DNA from 3 places in the Thalassolituus sp. UBA2009 genome. Region 1 is predicted to be linked to each of the others. Evidence: predicted binding sites of a transcription regulator. Region 1 holds the regulator's gene; each other region holds the start of a gene.
The links. Region 1 encodes FNR, which switches genes on or off when oxygen is low (the NO sensors DNR and NnrR bind a similar motif). Its sites were predicted from a motif close to TTGATNTANATCAA; they were not measured.
Positions count from the first base shown of each region.

Region 2: a site for FNR is predicted at 1,393-1,406, ahead of B3P58_RS03935 (type IV pili methyl-accepting chemotaxis transducer N-terminal domain-containing protein). Genes of this name have one in related genera too.
Region 3: a site for FNR is predicted at 1,441-1,454, ahead of ccoM (cytochrome c oxidase subunit CcoM). Genes of this name have one in related genera too.

Region 1 is NZ_DDCJ01000141.1:35,071-37,338, reverse strand. Features, by position in the region: gene B3P58_RS16910 (sulfite exporter TauE/SafE family protein) at 1-559, shown strand, start outside; gene fnr (fumarate/nitrate reduction transcriptional regulator Fnr) at 645-1,412, shown strand; gene B3P58_RS16900 (hypothetical protein) at 1,685-2,179, shown strand.
Region 2 is NZ_DDCJ01000035.1:13,280-15,547, forward strand. Features, by position in the region: gene B3P58_RS03930 (hypothetical protein) at 1-464, shown strand, start outside; gene B3P58_RS03935 (type IV pili methyl-accepting chemotaxis transducer N-terminal domain-containing protein) at 547-1,335, opposite strand; gene prpF (2-methylaconitate cis-trans isomerase PrpF) at 1,483-2,268, opposite strand, start outside.
Region 3 is NZ_DDCJ01000058.1:143,058-145,325, reverse strand. Features, by position in the region: gene mltB (lytic murein transglycosylase B) at 1-351, shown strand, start outside; gene B3P58_RS06735 (septal ring lytic transglycosylase RlpA family protein) at 348-1,121, shown strand; gene ccoM (cytochrome c oxidase subunit CcoM) at 1,222-1,341, opposite strand; gene B3P58_RS06725 (tetratricopeptide repeat protein) at 1,695-2,268, shown strand, end outside.

The sequences.
Region 1 (2,268 bases):
CGCCGGAACTCAGCGTGTCCGGGTGACGCTGCTGTTTAACACCGGGCGCATACTGAGCTACAGCATCGCCGGGCTGATAGTCGCCAGCGCAGGTCTGTGGCTGCAGAGCCAGCACCAGTGGCTGATGCTGATCTTGCGGACACTGGCCGCGCTGATGCTGATACTGATGGGGCTCTATATTGCCCGCTGGTCACTGATGCTGACCCGTATTGAGCAACTGGGCCAGGGAATCTGGAAATACCTGCAGCCTCTGACCCGCCGTTTTATGCAATCTCCGCGTGCGATAGATCGTCTGTGGCTGGGCATGCTCTGGGGCTGGTTGCCCTGCGGCCTGATTTACAGCACGCTGAGCTGGGTTGCCGCAAATGGCCAGCCTTTGCTGGGAGCCGCCGCGATGTTCGCCTTTGGTCTGGGTACCCTGCCAGCCCTGTTTGCCAGCACACTGGCGGCCAATGTACTGACGCCGTTTCTGAGCAACAACCGCGTGCGTCAGGTTGCCGGGGGATTACTGATCGGATTTGGTTTGTGGACGGCAGCATCGGTCTGGTTACTTTCTTGACAGATCGCGCGCTAATGCCGAACATAGCCGCAACTGCTGCACTTGTTACTTACTCCGACACCGGGGTTTCACTCAGGAATCAGTCATGAAAACGACACATGTTGCGCCTGCTCCACTGCGGGGCACTCAACCACACTGCCAGACCTGCTCACTGAATGCGTTGTGTCTGCCATTGTCCCTGAACGATTCCGATATGGAGCGCCTCGACGATATCATCCGCCGTGGCCGTCCGATCCAGAAAGGTCAGCTGCTGTTCCAGCAGGGCGAAGCGTTTCAATCCGTATTTGCCGTACGCACCGGTGCCCTGAAAACCTACACTCTGGCGAGTAACGGCGAAGAACAGATTACCGGTTTTCATCTGGCCTCTGAGCTGGTTGGTCTGGCCGGTTATGATAACGGCAACTATCCGTTAACCGCTAAAGCGCTGGAAACCACCACCGTCTGTGAAATTCCGCTGCAGCAACTCGACAGTCTGGCCGATGACCTGCCGGATCTGCGTAAGCAGCTGATGCGTACCATGGGCACCGAAATCCGTCATGATCAGAACATGATGCTGCTGCTCAGCAAGAAAAACGCCGAAGAACGCGTGGCCTCTTTCCTGATTGATATTTCCCAGCGTTATTCCCGTCGTGGTTTCTCGGCCAGTCATTTCCGCCTGCCGATGTCGCGGGTGGATATCAGTAACTATCTGGGCCTCGCGGTAGAAACCATCAGCCGCGTGTTTACCCGCTTCCAGAAAAACGGTCTGATCGAGACCCAGGGGAAAGAAGTGATTCTGCAGGACCCCGATATGCTGTATGAACTGGCCGGTCTGAATACTGAAAAAGAGTGTGCCGCTCACCCGCAAGAGTAAGCCGCTCACCCGTAAGCAAAAAAACCGGCCAGAGGCCGGTTTTTTTATGCCTGCCCTCTTATGCCTGTTTTCTGCTTATGAACACTCATGCAACGCCCTCTGGTACGGGAAATGCTTTTACCAGAATAAAGGCTGAACAGACGTTATTTTTCTGGCGCCGGTATCCAGGCTATCTATTGGCAATTGGTATAAAACCGCAGCAGATAAAATAATCTGATCTAAGATTGCAGAAACAGCGTCATTCAGCCGATATGACGTATAAGGAGGTGATCATGGGCATCTGCGCAAATGAACTGACCCGCTGGGTAATCCAGCCAACCCTGCAACGCATCGGGGTTAGTAACCCGATGGCCAGCACCCTGCTGCTGGCAACTGCGGCTCAGGAATCGGCTCTTGGATCGCACCTCAAAGCCGCCGGTCAACGGGCTCTCGGCATTTACCGCATTCACAGCCTGACCCACCGCCATGTATGGGACGCTTATCTGGCGCAACAGCCGGAACTGGCCAGCACCGTGCGCGGCCTTGCCAGCCAGCATGATTTTCTCAGTCACCCTCATGCCGAGCTGACCACCAACCTGTCTTATGCCACCGCCATTGCCTGGTTTATCTATGCCCGCAATGATGATTTTGTTCTGCCCGCCGATGCAACCGCAGAACAGCTCGCACGTCTGTGGAAGCGTTTTTACCATCCCCGCAGCGGCGTCAGTATTGAAGAGTTCTGCGCCAGCCTCGGTGCGGCCACTGCCCTGCTCGACCGTGCCGCCTGAGCAGGCGTACTTCCTCTCAAACGCTCTGAGCGACGTTCCTTTTTAACTGCCTGACCTGCGCAGGCGGTTCCTTCACCCGATGCATTCTG
Region 2 (2,268 bases), on a different contig from region 1:
ATGCCATGGAATTAAATGCTTACGGAGAGTATCTGGTTGCTTACGGAACGCGCGCGGCGGCTTCAGAAGACCTCGTTATCCGTAAATTGGAGCGTGTGCGCGTGCAGGCCAGCGGCCCTTACCGCACGACCATGAAACGCCATCTGATCACCGTACTGGGAAATATCCGCACCCAGGATTTACGCGCACAGGAACTATTGATAGAAAGCCTCGGCGATCTTGATCATAAAATTCCGGAAGAGGCACAAAACGCCCTGATTAAATTAGGCAGAGGTGTGCAGGAAAAGATGATGTCGATGATTTCCACCTACGAACCTCTGGTGCAGCGCCGCATGGTTGAGACCTTAGGAAAAATGCAGCCGGATACAGACATTGTGAATTTTCTTAAACGCATTCCTCAGAACGATCAATATATGCGCTTTGCCGTTGAAGATGCACTGCGCGACCAGCAGCGGGCGCTTTAAAAAACATAAGGCACAGCCTTTGGGCTGTGCCTTAGCTTGTATGCCCACTACCATGTACAAATATTTCAGCGACGCTCCATACTCAGAGATTCATCAACTCTTCATATTGATGAGTAATGGCATCCATTTTCCACAAAATGGATTCTGTCGTTACAGCGATAACCGTCGGCACATAACGGCCTTCCTTATTTAAGGCAAAACCGGTCTGGGAAAAAGTCCATTGCGAATCAACCCTGGCCAACGCCTGACGAATCTGTTCGGTACTCTCAGGGCTACCCTGCAATTGCGTCATGGCCAATGAAAATTGCTGCACAGCCTGCTCAAATTCGGCCTTTAACCCCTCATCCTGAACATTCCAATAAAGAGCAAAATAAGCTTTGGCAATTTTCTGCGATAGCATCCGTTGTCGTCCGGCAATATTAATCAGCAGAGCTTCGGGCCTGTTGGTGGCTTGAGTAATGGCCTGACTGATGGCATGAGTAGTTTGCTCACATAAAGCCAGCAAGCGATTATTATCCTGCAACAAGGTTTTTGCCTGATCTTTTTGTGGTGTGGACAGCAGCATCTGGCGCTGCTGTTGCCACAAAGATTCGATCTGGCGTAACGATTTTTGCAAATCAGAATCTGCAGCATAATCAAGCAGCTGCTGCAAGTGTTGTTCAAATTCCGCAACACTTTCATCCAATTGCTGATGGGCCTTATCGGGGCGAATAGCAGCGCCAACCGCCAGATAATTTTTCATAACCCGCTGCGACAAATAACGCAGACTACCGGCATAATTAACGGCTTCCGCATCATTTAACCTCTCAGCAGCCTGACTTACCCCAACGCCTGGCAACAGCAACAAAAGAACCAGCAAGAACCGACGCATACATTAGCCATCCATATAAAAAGATTACTCATGTTAAATACGTCGTAAGGTCAAACCCTGACTTACAGCAAGACCGAACCTTTGCCATACGGGCCATTAATGAGTATGGAGTACTCCGGCCGGAGTACCCCTATAAGGAATGTTGCTTCAGAGATGGATGTTGTCGGCAGGAATATGCACATTACCTTCCATAATTATCCGCGCACTGCGGCTCATTACAGCTTTGGTCGCCGTCCATTCGCCATCAACCAACGCCGCCGCTGCACCCACGCGTAATGTACCGGACGGATGACCAAAGGTTACGGAGTCACGTTCGGTACCGCCGGCCGCCAGATTCACCAGCGTACCAGGTACCGCCGCCGCCGTTGCGATGGCCACCGACGCCGTACCCATCATCGCATGGTGTAATTTCCCCATGGATAACGCACGTACGCAGACATCGATATCGGCTGCAGAAATCTGTTTGCCACTGGATGCTTCGTAATCCGTTGCAGGTGCCACGAAAGCAATTTTCGGCGTGTGTTGGCGCGCAACCGCTTCGGAAATGTCGGCAATTAAACCCATTTTTACCGCGCCGTAAGCACGCATGGTTTCAAATTTCGCCAGCGCTTCGGCATCGGAATTAATGTCTTTCTGCAGCTCGGTGCCTTTGTAACCAATATCCGCCGCATTGACAAAAATGGTCGGAATACCGGAATTAATCATGGTGGCTTTGAACGTACCAATGCCCGGAACTTCGAGATCATCGACTACGTTACCGGTCGGGAACATAGAACCTTCGCCATCCGCCGGGTCCATAAATTCAATCACCACTTCCGCTGCCGGAAAGGTTACGCCGTCGAGCTCAAAATCGCCGGTTTCCTGCACCTCACCATCGGTGATCGGTACATGGGCGATAATGGTTTTCTGAATATTTTTTTGCCAGATACGCAC
Region 3 (2,268 bases), on a different contig from region 1:
CTGTGGGGCAACCCGGCCGACGCTATTTTCAGTGTTGCCAACTATTTCAAACGCCACGGCTGGCGCAGCGGTGAAGCCGTCACTCAGCGTGTGCGCGTCAGCGGTAAAAAGTACGAAGACATCATCAACGACAGCCTTAAGCCGAAATGGACGGCTGCTGAATTAAAGGCACTGGGCGTTGAACCAACGATCAAGATCGCGGATGACCGTTCCGCCAATCTTATCCGCCTCCAGGGTAAAGTCGGCGCCGAATTCTGGCTCGGCGAACATAACTTCTACGTTATCACCCGCTACAACCACAGCCGTCTGTACGCCATGGCGGTGTATCAGCTGAGTGAGGCCCTGCGTTGAGAGCGCTTTCTTTTCTGCTGGCACTGACTCTGGTGCTGGCAGGCTGTACCACCTCGCGTTATCAGCACGCCAACGATTTCACCCCGGCAACCGTTGCCGACATCCATAACCTGAAAGAGCCGGAACCCAAAGCCGAACCGCGCAGCAGCATGGGTAACCCACGCAGCTATAAAGTTTTCGGCAAGGAATACCGGGTGATGGACAGTGCCAACAACTACAAAGAACGCGGCATTGCCTCCTGGTATGGCATGAAATTTCACGGTCACCGTACATCCAACGGTGAAATTTATGATGTTTACCAATTCACCGCCGCGCACAAGACTCTGCCATTACCCAGCTATGTGCGTGTTACCCGGGTGGATAACGGCAAATCCATTATTGTGCGGGTAAATGACCGCGGTCCGTTTCACGAAGGCCGCATCATCGACCTTTCCTACGCGGCGGCCGTTCGTCTTGGTATCAATAAAATGGGTACCGCTCAGGTCGATGTGGAAGTCGTCACTCCTCCACACGCCCACAGCGTACGCTGGGTGCAGGTCAGCGCACTGTCAGATGCCGCCGCCGCTCAGCGTCTGCAGGCCAGTCTGCAGCGCTCACTGGCGCCCATGACCTGGCCGGTCAGTATCAGTACTCAGGATGGTGGTGCCGGTTTGCATAAGGTACGCATCGGGCCGGTGCCGGAAGGAGACGATCTGCAGGCGGTGCTGGACCGTCTGGATCAGCTGAATATCCGCCAGCCACTGTTGCTGGCCGCGCATCAGCTGAACTGATCAGGCGCACATAAAAAAAAGGGGCCATGACGATAAACATCAGGCCCAGAGGCAAGGTACTCAGCGCAGAAACAGTAAAACTAAAGCGTGCAGGCCCGGCTTATTCGCCAGTGCCGTGTTTTTCGATGTCTTTCTTCACAGCCCAGTAAACACCGCCAAAAAAGGCGCAGGTCAGGGCAACAATAATCAGGCCGGAAAATACAACTTCATCCATAAACATAGTGCTCACCTCTCAGTTAAGCCGTGCCATTCGGGGCGTTGATGACAACGTCATTGCGTTTGCGATGAGTTCACTTTAGCAAGGGTCTGAGAGGCGGAATTGATGTATATCAACGAAAAAATCGCCCCGAGATGAGGTTGATACAGAGCTTGATGCACATCAAATAACCACATAGTTATCATGACTAATGGTGCGAACCTTGCTATTTAAATAAGAAGAACATCAACAAGAGGCCCGGCTTTCATCCCTGCCGGCCCTGTTCCCTTTGTCGCAGCAGACAGCCTCCACTTATTGGTATTTAGCGTCAGGCAGTGCACACTAGACACACTGGCGACCATAAAGGACTCGACAAGGTGAAAGGACCAATAACACACGCTGCCTCACTGCTGCTGTGCGGATCATTGCTTGCAGCGCCTGTCCTGCAGGCCGCAGAGCAAACGGCGCCAGCGACCTCTCCGGCAATCAGCACCGCTAACAGCAAAACAACAGCGCCGACACTGGCCGCGGCCAATCAGCAACTGTCGCAGCTGGTTCAGCGTCATGATTACCAGAGCGCCTATCAGCTGGCTCTGCCGCTGCTCAGCCTGTATGAGGGCGACCCATCCTTTGATTTCTACTACGCCTTCAGCGCCGCCCAGCTTGGCTATTTCAACGAAGCGGTCTTCAGTTTCGAACGCCTGAGCAGCAACTACCCCGGCGTTGCCCGCTATCGTCTGGAGTTAGCGCGTGCTTACTACTACCTGGGCAACTACGACGCCGCCGAACAGGAATTCCGTCAGGTCAAACGCAGCGACCCGCCCGCTCAGGTGCAGGACACCATTGACCAGTTTTTACAGCGCATTCAGCAACAGCAGCAGACCGCCATGCCGGCCTGGGCAGGTTTTGTTTCTTTCAGCGGCGGCTATGACTCCAACTACAACACCGCCA